One region of the Arthrobacter sp. Cr_A7 genome, then DNA from elsewhere that is predicted to be linked to it. Evidence: riboswitches for the same ligand, from Rfam matches in the RefSeq annotation. Region 1 holds a riboswitch; the other holds the start of a gene.
The links. Region 1 has a riboswitch for thiamine pyrophosphate ahead of thiO (glycine oxidase ThiO). Riboswitches for the same ligand answer to the same signal wherever they lie in the genome.

Region 1 (5,468 bases):
AGGGTGTGCTCATCGGCGATGACCTCAAGCTTCACCCAGTCGGTTTCCAGTGCCTCGCGGGCCAGTTCGGCGGTGAGGACCGCATCACGGGCCGTGAAACAGCCGGCGGTGTTGGGGAGGACCCGGATGCCGTGGTCCACGAGCAGCTGGAAAAGCGAGCCCGTTTCCGCGGTCGAATAGCGGCGCATGGCCACGGTGGTCAGTGCTGTCCCGGATGCCAGGAGCGCGGCTCCGAGGCCGTCCAGGCTTGGGGCGCCGCCGGTGCCCATGATGAGCCGCGATGCCAGGGGTACGCCGTCAATGACCAGTGTGTCGTCCATGCCGGAGGCGCCGGCCGGTGTGATGGTGGTGGTTTCGGTCATGGTCTCAGCCTCCCTGCACTGCCGTGACGAGCTCGACGTCGTCTCCGTCGGCGAGCGCTGTTGCGAACCATTGGCTCCGGGGTACTACCTGCGCGTTGTGCGCCACCGCCACGCCGAGTTTGCCGCCGTCGCGGGCCTGGCCATCAGCGGCGAGCGGGCGGCCGGTGACCTGGCTGACGAGCATGGTGATGGAGGCCCCGTCAGCCACCGTATGTTGTTGTCCGTTCAGGGTGATGTTCATGCTGTCTCCTTGATGTTGAAGATGGTGGCGGCCGGTTCTCGCACGGAAAACCGGCCCGGGTTGAACGGTTGCCAGCGGACGTCCGCCGTGCCGTCCAGAAGGTCCCGGCAGATGGCCGCCGCTGCGGGGGCCAGGAGGACGCCGTGCCGGAAGAATCCGGTGGCAATGATCAGTCCCGCAACGTGTGCGGATTCCCCGGCTGCCGGATCGCCGGCCAGCGGCACCCGGCCCAGCAGCGGGGCGTTGTCCGGGGTGCCGGGCCGCGCCCGTGCTGTGCATTCCAGCAGTTCGAGTTCGGCGACGGCGGGCACCAGGACCTGGGCATCGCGGAGGAGCTGGTAGACCCCGCCTGCTGATACAGCGCCCGCTGCAGCCCGGGCACCGGCCGCCGGTGCGCTTTGTGTTGCGGCAAGGGCATCCTCACGCTGGGTGGCTCCGATCACCACCGTCCCGTCCTGCCGCGGGACGATATACACGGGGACGCCGTGGACCAGCCCGCGGACGGTTGAGGTCACCAGCGGCTGGAGGTGTCGGGGCACTGCCAGGCGCAGGATATCCCCATACACCGGCCGCAGCGGCAGCTGCAGGCCGTCGGGCAGGCCCGCCAGGGCTGCGGCATCCAGGCCGTTGGCAACGATCGTTTCGCGGGCCAGGACCGTGCCGCCGCCTGCGAGCAGGGCCCCGGCCACTGCCCCGTCCGCCCAGACCAGCCCGGCGGCCCGGTCCGGCACGGCGTAGCCGTCGATGGCCCCCGCCACGTCTGTTCCATTACTTTCGACGGCGGAGCCATGCGCGGCGAGCGCGCGCCGCAGGCAGGACACCAGGCGCCGGGGATCCACCTGGTGGTCCGCGGGAGTGTCCAGTGCGCAGGCGATGGCAGGGCTGAGCAGCGGTTCCCGGCGTCGGGCCTCCCTGACAGTCAACGGCTCCACGGACAGGCCGCTGGCCTGCTGCACCCCGCGCAAATCCATCAGGGCGCGGCGGTCGGCAGCATCGGCACCCACGGCGAGCGTCGGCGTCGTGAGGTACCCGGGACTTTCGCCGGAAGCGGCGGCCAGTTCCGCGGCAAAGCCCGGCCACCGGGCGGAGGAGGCAAGCATGAGCTCCAGGAGGTCCTCCTCCTGGTAGTGCAGCTCGCTCACCGGCGCCAGCATTCCGGCAGCCGCCCAGCTGGCCCCGGCTCCGGGCGCGTCATCGATCAGCACGACGGACCGTCCGGAACGCCTCGCCTCCCAGGCGATGGCATGCCCAACCACTCCGCCGCCAATCACGGCCACGTCGGCACGGGTGGCGCCGGAGGAAGCCCCGGGCGGGGCAACGTTTGGGGTGCTCATGTGTCTCCTTCCCTACGCCGGCATTAACCGGATCAGGTCAAGCGGTCGGCTCTGACGCCCTCTCAGCCCGGCGCTTTATGACAGCTGCCGCGGGCTCCCGCAGTACGAGGCCAGTGTAGAGGAACTAGGCTTGCAGCCATGAATGTGTCCCAGTCCCCTGCCCCCGCTGCCGCAGTCCCCGCCGCCGATGCCTTTACCCATGCCGAAGGCACTGCAGGCCTGAACAGCGCCCGGCTTTACCTCTGCACTGATGCCCGCCGGGACCGCGGGGACTTCGGGCAGTTCGTGGATGCTGCCTTTGCCGGCGGCGTGGACATCATCCAGTTGCGGGACAAGGCCATCGAGGCGGCCGAGGAGCTGGAGCTGCTGGCGGTTTTGAAGGAAGCGGCGCAGCGCCATGGCCGGCTGTGGGCTGTGAATGACCGGGCGGACATCGCCGTGTTGTCCGGTGCGCCGGTGTTCCACATCGGTCAGAAGGACCTTCCGTTGGATGCAGCCCGCACCCTGCTCAACGGCAACGCCGCCATCGGGCTTTCCAGCCATGCCCCCGGGCAGGTGGACGCCGCCCTCGCTGCCGCAGCCGGACCGTCCGCGCTTGACTACTTCTGCGTCGGACCGGTCTGGGCCACGCCCACCAAACCCGGCAGGGCCGCCGTCGGGCTGGACCTGGTGAAGTACGCCGCCGAAGCCTCGGCCGAGGCCGGGAGCGGGGTGCCCTGGTTCGCCATCGGCGGCATCGACCACTCCAATGTGGACCAGGTTGTGGAAGCAGGAGCGAGCCGGATCGTTGTGGTGCGTGCCATCACGGAAGCCGATGACCCTGCCGCCGCTGCCGCCGCCCTTCTCGCTGCCTTGGACGGGGCCACACCCTAAAGACGCCGCAACACGGCGCAGCCCCGTGCGGCGTCAATGCCATGCAAAATCGGGGTTCTTCGGGCTAGGCTGATTTTCGTGTCACATCATCGGCTGGCTCCCAACGTCCACGAGCACAACAATGCCCTCGAGGAAGCCCTGGGTGCCCTGCGGACCGAACTGGAACTGCCCGGCCCATACCCCGTACACGCAGTCAGGGATGCCGAAGCGGCCGTCGCGGCCTTGCAGCTGCCGGCCTATGACCTCACCGGGGTCGGGTTTATCACCATCGATCCTGCATCGTCCACGGATTTGGACCAGGCCCTGTTCATCGAGGCCGACGGCGATGGGTACCACGTGCTGTACGCCATCGCCGATGTTCCCTCCTTCGTGACGCCCGGCGGGCCCCTGGACGCCGAAACACGGCGCCGCGGCCAGACGTTCTATGCCCCTGACGGCCGGATTCCGCTGCATCCGGAAGTCATCAGCGAGGGAGCCGGGAGCCTGCTGCCGGGGCAGGACTGTTCCGCCTTTGTCTGGGATTTCCGGCTGGACAGCGACGCCGAAGTCACCTCCGTCGCCGTGAAGCGGGCGCGCATGCGCAGCCGGGCCAAGCTCAGCTACAAGGGGGCGCAGGCTGAGCTGGATTCGGGCAACGCAACCCCCGTACTGCAGCTGCTCAAAGAGGTTGGCCTCAAGCGCGTGGAGCTGGAACGTGCCCGTGAAGGCGCCAGCCTGAACATGCCGGAACAGGAGATCGTCCAGCTTCCCGACGGCGGCTACCGCATCGCCGCCGCCCCGCAGCTTCCCGTGGAGGACTGGAACGCGCAGATTTCGCTGATGACGGGCATGGCCGCCGCCCAGCTCATGCTGGCAGGGAGGGTGGGTATCCTGCGCACCATGCCCGCGCCGGATGAACGCTCCCTCAACCACTTCCGGCTGCAGACCGAAGTGCTGGGCAAACCTTGGGACGGGGAAGTCAGCTACGGCGAATACCTGCGGACCCTGGACCCCACCGATCCCCGGCAGCTGGCCATCATGCATTCGGCGGGAATGCTGTTCAGGGGCGCCTCCTACACCGCCTTTGACGGTGTGGTCCCGGAAGACGCGGTGCAGTCCGCCATCGGTGCCTCCTACGCCCACACCACCGCTCCGCTGCGCCGGCTGGTGGACCGCTTCGTGCTGGTGATCTGCGAGGCCCTGAGCAACGGCGGCAACGTCCCTGCATGGGCGCGCGAGGCGCTGCCGTCGCTGCCCGACATCATGGCAGGCTCCGACCAGCTGGCGTCCCGGATGGAGCGCATGGCCCTGGACACCGTGGAGGCGGCGCTGCTGGTCAACCACATCGGCCAGGAATTCGACGCAATCGTCATTTCCGGGTCCAAGCCGCAAAACGGCAACGGAAAAAACGGAAACGGCAGGAACGGGAACGGCAACGGCGGTTCCGGGATCATCCAGGTGTCCGAGCCCGCGGTGACCGCCCGTTGCGCCGGCGAACTGGAGTCCGGCACCAAGGTCCGCGTGCGCCTGGTTTCCTCCGATATTGCCACCCGCGAGGTCCACTTCGAACTGGTGCAGTAGTCCCTGTGGACACCACGCTTCAGGGCGCGGCAGGGCCGAAACCGGGATTTAGGCCGTGTACGGCTAGACTGGAGAAGTAGATATGGATGCCCGGTCGTTGATTTCCTTGATTTGAAACCAACAAGCCCGCCCCTACGCGATCTTGAGATTTGCCCGCTGGTCACCAGTGCCAGCATTTAGATAGCCCGCGATCGGCTTCCACTGGAATTGCTTGCGCGCCCGAGCGTGCTCCGGATCAGCCTCCCGGCCGGCCCGTTGAGCAGGCAGCGCCATTGCCCAAATGAATAAGGAAACTCCCTGTGAGTGAATTGCATACCCATCAGCTTCTGACGGACGACACCGGCACCGAGACCATCGAGCCCGAAGAAACCATCATCTCCGATGAGAAGCCGCACGAAATCGCGGAAAAGTCCTTCGCCGACTACAACGTCCGCGAAGACATCGTGGAATCGCTGGCCGACGCCGGCATCACCCACCCCTTCCCCATCCAGGCCATGACCCTGCCCGTGGCGCTGTCCGGCCACGACATCATCGGACAGGCCAAGACCGGTACCGGCAAGACCCTTGGCTTCGGCATCCCGGCGCTGCAGCGCGTCGTCGGGCAGGACGACCCCGGCTACGCGAAGCTGGCCGTTCCGGGCGCTCCGCAGGCCTTGGTCATCGTCCCCACGCGCGAACTCGCGGTGCAGGTGGCCAATGACCTGCAGACCGCATCCCGCAAGCGCAATGCCCGCATCACCACCATCTACGGCGGCCGCGCCTACGAGCCGCAGGTGGAAGCCCTGAAGCAGGGCGTGGAGGTTGTGGTGGGCACGCCCGGCCGCCTGATCGACCTCTACAAGCAGAAGCACCTGAGCCTCAAGAACGTCAAGATTGTTGTGCTCGACGAAGCCGACGAGATGCTGGACCTGGGCTTCCTGCCGGACGTGGAAACCCTCATCGCCGGCACCCCTGCCGTGCGGCAGACCCTGCTGTTCTCCGCCACCATGCCCGGCCCGGTCATCGCCATGGCACGCCGGTACATGACGCAGCCAACGCACATCCGTGCGGCGGACCCCGAGGACGAGGGCCTGACCAAGCGGGACATCCGCCAGCTCA
Region 2 (5,468 bases), on a different contig from region 1:
GGCGGTGACCATCGCCGCCCGCTCGGCATCCGAGGCGTTCCGCCCGGCCCCGTCCACGATGGTGATGGCCGTGCGGGTTGCTTCGGCGAATTCATCGTCGGCGTAGGTGCGGAGCCAGTCAGCATAGGGGTGCGCTGCCGGTTCGCCCGCGGCGACAAACCGGGCATGGAGTGTTTTGCCCACCTCGGCGTACAGCCAGAAGCAGGGAAGGACGGCGGCCGCGAGCACTGCATAGCTGCCCGACGCCGATGCAGCCGTCAGGTGGTCCACGTAGGACTTGGTGACCGGACCCAGTTTCGCCTGGACGGGGCGGGTGCTCAGCCAGGACCTGTGCAGTTCCGACTCCACTTCCAGGCACTGCCGCGCGGAGGCAGCCCAGAACACCTGCTCCGTTTCGGTGGGTGCCAGGGCACTTGCCCGTGCCAGGACGCGGGAGTAGCCGTTGAGGTAGATGGCGTCCTGGGCCAGGTAGTAGGCAAACTCCTTTTCGGGGAGGCTTCCGGAGGCCAGTCCGCGGATGAAGTCCAGCCCGTAGATCGCCTTGAGGTCCTCGTCGGCTTCGGCCCGCAGCCGCGCCGCGAATCCTCCGGCGGGCGGGACGGGGCGCAGGTGGTGGAAATGGTGGACCGGCCCGTTCCCTGTTCCCACGTCCAGGCGTCCGGAGGCTTCCAACGCGCCTGCCAGCCATGGCTTCACTTCCCGCAGCGATGCCTCCCAGTCCCCCAGCCGCGCCTGGACAGTGGCCATCGCCGAGGAGAGCGAACAGCCGGTGCCGTGACTGTTGGGGGTGGCCACCCGCTCCCCCGGCACCTGGATGACTTCTGCTCCCAGCAATCCGTTCATGTTGACCAGCGCGTCCGGGCATTCGGCCCCGGCCAGGTGGCCTCCCTTCACCAGCACGGTGGTCCCGGTGGCAGCTGCCAGGCGCTTCCCCTGATCGAGCGCGCCTTCCCAGGAATCCTGCGGGCTTTCGCCCACCAGCATGGCGAGCTCGGCCAGGTTGGGCGTGAGGAGATGGGCGAGCGGCAGCAGGTCGCGGAGCGCAGCCTCAGCTGATTCCTGCAGCAGCCGGTCGCCGCTGGTGGCGACCATCACCGGGTCGAGGACCACGACGGCGGGCCGCACCTTTTCGAGCCATACCCGGACCACCCCGATGACGGCGGCGTCCCCAAGCATGCCGATTTTCACGGCGTCGATGGTGATGTCGTCACTGATGGCGTCCAGCTGGCTGGCCAGGAAGGAAGCCGGCGGGACGTGGACGGCTTCCACGCCGCGGGTGTTCTGTGCCGTGAGGGCTGTGATGGCAGCCATGCCGTACCCGCCGTGCGCGGCAATACTTTTGAGGTCCGCCTGGATACCCGCTCCACCGGAGGGGTCCGAACCCGCAATGGACAGGACACGGGGCAGGTCCCGGCCGGAATCCGGCAGGACAGGAGTGGACTGGAGAGCTTCCGCGGGCATTGCAAGAGTCGAAGACAAGAGACATCCCTTCGCCGGTACTAGCCGGACAGGTTCAACGGGTGTGGATCTCAGCCGGCCCTTCGCGCGGCACCCCGTGTCGGTTCCCCAGCCTAGCCGTTTTGCCGCCGACGCACCGAAGGTGACGTGCCGCTGCTTCTGGAACCTGGTCCGGGCCGAAACACTGTTAACGCCGGATGCCCGGAACCGGCCGTGAGGGCGATTCCGGGCATCCGGGTTTTTGTTTGTGCTGCCTGCGGTTAGAGCTCGGAAGCAGGAACTCCCACACCGAGGATGATCGGAGCCTCGGCCTGCTTGGCGCCTGCAGTGTCCGCACCGGAGGCGGCAGCCGGTTCCGGCGCCTTCGCGGCATGCGAGTGGCCTGCACTGGCTGCGGGGACGCTCTCGTGGTGCTGGACGGACGTCTCGTTGGCAGCCCCCTGGGCACGGCTGGCGCTGCGGTTGCGCCGTGGCCTCCGCTGCCGTGACTGCTCCACGGTGTGGTCCGACCAGTCCTTCTCAACGGTTGCGGCGGCGGACGGCTGCCCGGCCTTGGCCGGTTCCGAAACTGCCGGTGCCGAAACTACCGGTGCCGGAGCTGCCGATGCCGAAACCGCAGCTTCCGGCTGTTCTGCCGGAGCCTCGGCAGCCGGAGCGGGCTCACCGAGGTGCGCAAAGGCTTCAGCGAGCCGGTCGAGGGTGAGGGCAGGTTGCGCCTGCTGTTCTTCCGCGTGCTCGACGAACGGCAGGGCGACCTTCTCACCGCCAAACGTCAGGACAGCGGCGGGACGGGAGGAGGCATCGGCGTCGTGCTTGTCCGCCTCGACCGGCGCTGCCTGCTGGGCCGGCTGTGCCTGGCGGGCAGCCGCAACTTCATCGTCGTGCAGGTGGGCCGCGTGGGCTGCTGCAGCGATGTTGGCGAGGGCCAGTCGGGTTGCTTCCGCCTTGGCGTGGCGTTCGGCGTCTGACGGGTCCGGGTGGACCGTGTGCACGTGTACGGCCGCGGCCGCCGGGGCAACGTCAGGCTGCTGGCCGCCGCGTCCGCGCCGCCGCTTGCGGTCGGGACGGACACCGGGCTGGGTGCTGTCGGTCCGCTGGCCTTCGTTGCGGTGTCCTTCAGCACGGGCTTCAGGCCGGCTGTCGGCACGCTGCACGTGGTGCTCGGCGGCAACGATGTTGGCGCGTCGGTGCTCCACGGGATCGTCGTGGGTGACCACGCCGCGCCCGGCGCACGCCTCACACTGCTCACCGAAGACCTCCAGGAGCCCGGTGCCCATGCGCTTGCGCGTCATTTGGACCAGGCCCAGCGAGGTGACCTCGGCAACCTGGTGCTTGGTACGGTCACGGCCCAGGCACTCCACCAGCCGGCGCAGCACCAGGTCCCGGTTGGACTCCAGCACCATGTCGATGAAGTCGATGACGATGATGCCGCCGATGTCGCGCAGCCGGAGCTGCCGTACAACTTCCTCGGCCGCTTCAAGGTTGTTCTTCGTGACGGTTTCTTCGAGGTTGCCGCCGCTGCCGGTGAACTTGCCGGTGTTGACGTCCACCACGGTCATGGCTTCGGTGCGGTCGATGACCAGCGAACCGCCGGAGGGCAGGAACACCTTGCGTTCCAGGGCCTTGTGGATCTGCTCGTCGATCCGCCAGGCCGCGAAGATGTCCTGGTCCTTGGTCCACTTCTCGAGGCGGCCCACGAGGTCCGGCGCCACGTAGGTGACGTAGGCCTCGATGGTGTCCCAGGCTTCCTCGCCGGAAACAATCAGCTTGGAGAAGTCCTCGTTGAAGACGTCACGGACCACCTTGATGGTGAGGTCCGGTTCGCCATAGAGCAGTTCCGGCGCCAGGACCTTGGTGGAGGTGGACTGGCTTTCGATGCCTTCCCACTGGGCCCGCAGACGGTTGATGTCGTGCGTCAGCTCTTCCTCGGACGCTCCCTCGGCGGCTGTGCGGACAATGACGCCCGCGTGCTCCGGAAGGCGGTCCTTGAGGATGCGCTTGAGGCGGTTGCGTTCGACGTCGGGCAGCTTGCGGGAGATGCCTGTCATGGAGCCGCCGGGCACGTACACGAGGTAGCGGCCGGGCAGCGAGATCTGGCTGGTCAGGCGTGCACCCTTGTGGCCCACCGGGTCCTTGGTGACCTGGACCAGGACGGTGTCGCCGGACTTGAGGGCGTTTTCGATGCGGCGCTGCTTGCCTTCGAGGTTGACGGCCTCCCAGTTCACCTCGCCGGCGTACAGGACGGCGTTGCGGCCGCGTCCGATGTCAACAAAGGCAGCCTCCATGGAGGGCAGGACATTCTGGACCTTGCCGAGGTAGACGTTGCCGATGAGCGAATCCTGCTGCGTCTTGGACACGAAGTGTTCCGCCAGGACGCCGTCCTCAAGGACCGCAATCTGGATTCTGTCGTCGCGCTGCCGGACAATCATTTGCCGGTCAACGGACTCGCGGCGGGCCAGGAACTCGGCCTCGGTGATCACGGTGCGGCGGCGGCCGGTATCGCGGGACTCGCGGCGGCGCTGCTTCTTCGCCTCCAGCCTGGTGGAACCCTTGACGCTGGTGACCCGGTTGCTGACGGCCGGTTCGGTGGCAACGCGGGGCGCGCGGACGCGGGTCACGGTGTTGGGCGGGTCGTCATCCCCGCCGCCGGTCAGTTCCAGGTCCTGGTCCCCACGGCGGCGGCGACGGCGGCGGCGCGACGTGACGCCCTCTTCCAGCTGCCCGGCCTGCTCTTCGTCGGCATCCTCGGCCGTTTCGTCGTCGCCCTCAGCGCCTGCCTCTGCATCGCGGTCATCAAGGCGGCCGCGGTTTCGGCGGCCACGGCTGCGGCGCCTGCGGCGGCCCGCGGAATCCTCTGCGTCGCCTTCTTCGGCGTCGTCCTCTTCCGGCTCTTCGGCGGCTGCCGCGGCGGGGGAGGCGGGGCGCACCACCGTGCTGAGGTCCGGGGCCTGGAACAGCACGGACGTGGGGGAAGCGGGTTCCAGGAAGAGCGAGCCGAAGGGGCTGGGAGCAGCACCGGTGGCGGTTGCGTTGCTTTCTTCCTCGGTTTGGGCTTGGGGAGCGGCGGCTTCAGGCGTTGCGGCCGACGGCGTCTGGGCCGCTTCCGGCGTTACGGCTGCTTCCGCCGGGGTCTCCGCTGCCGGGGTTGCCCCGGCAGGCGCGTCCACTGCTGCGGCGGTGTCAGGGGTTTCCGCCACGTCGCCGGCTGCGGCCGGGGCTTCCTGCCCGGCGGAAACCGCTTCGGTGGCTGCCGCTTCAGCGGTTGCAGCTTCGGGGGCTGCAGCTTCAGCCGGGGCTTGAGTTTCCACCGCGGGTGCGGAGGTTTTGCGGGTGGCGACACGGCGGCGGACCGGCTTGGTTTCGGCTTCCGCTTCCGCTTCGGGGGCAGTTGCGGACGGTGCACCCTCTTCGGCAGGGGCCGTAACTCCGGCGGGAGCCCCGGTGCCCGTTGCTTCGTCGGCGAAGGCGGGAAGCGGTTCGTCAGCTTCCACTTTCTTGCGGGCCCGGGTACGCCGGGCCGGCGCCTTGGTTTCTGCGGCGGCAGCTTCAACGTTCTCCGCCGTGGCATTTTCTGCGGGGCCGTCGCCCACCGGCCCGTCTACGACGTCCTCGACCTTCGGCGCGGCCTTCCGGCGCGTCCTGACAGCCTTCTTGGGTGCAACAGCGGACTCCTCGGCCGCCGCGGCATCATCGTTAACGGCCAATTCTTGTTCATTTTCCATATGCAGCAGCGCTCCTGCCCCTGACGTACCGCCACATCCGGCACCCATTGGGGCACATATTGTCAAAACCCGCAGGCGTTGACAGAAGTCAAGTGGATACTCCCAGGTTCGCACCGGCGGTGGGGTGCGGCAGCCCGTGGGAGCCGGTGGGATGTCCTGAAACCCGTTGTTCTGCGTTGCTACAACCAGGTGCCGCCCAATGGAGTCGCGGGAGTGTGCATCGGAAGCACTCCGAAGCCTGCCCTGCTCGTCATTGGCGGTCTTGAGAACAAGCCACCGGACCGGAGT

Region 2: linked by a shared signal. The riboswitch ahead of thiD (bifunctional hydroxymethylpyrimidine kinase/phosphomethylpyrimidine kinase) and the one ahead of thiO (glycine oxidase ThiO) in region 1 are both predicted to bind thiamine pyrophosphate.

The regions. Positions count from the first base shown of each region.
Region 1 is NZ_JARHXQ010000230.1:848-6,315, forward strand. Features, by position in the region: gene P2Q66_RS13725 (thiazole synthase) at 1-362, opposite strand, end outside; gene thiS (sulfur carrier protein ThiS) at 367-603, opposite strand; gene thiO (glycine oxidase ThiO) at 600-1,937, opposite strand; TPP riboswitch at 1,930-2,048, opposite strand; gene thiE (thiamine phosphate synthase) at 2,076-2,810, shown strand; gene P2Q66_RS13745 (RNB domain-containing ribonuclease) at 2,889-4,370, shown strand; gene P2Q66_RS13750 (DEAD/DEAH box helicase) at 4,670-5,468, shown strand, end outside.
Region 2 is NZ_JARHXQ010000321.1:849-6,316, reverse strand. Features, by position in the region: gene thiD (bifunctional hydroxymethylpyrimidine kinase/phosphomethylpyrimidine kinase) at 1-1,461, opposite strand, end outside; TPP riboswitch at 1,469-1,566, opposite strand; gene P2Q66_RS19420 (Rne/Rng family ribonuclease) at 1,719-5,180, opposite strand.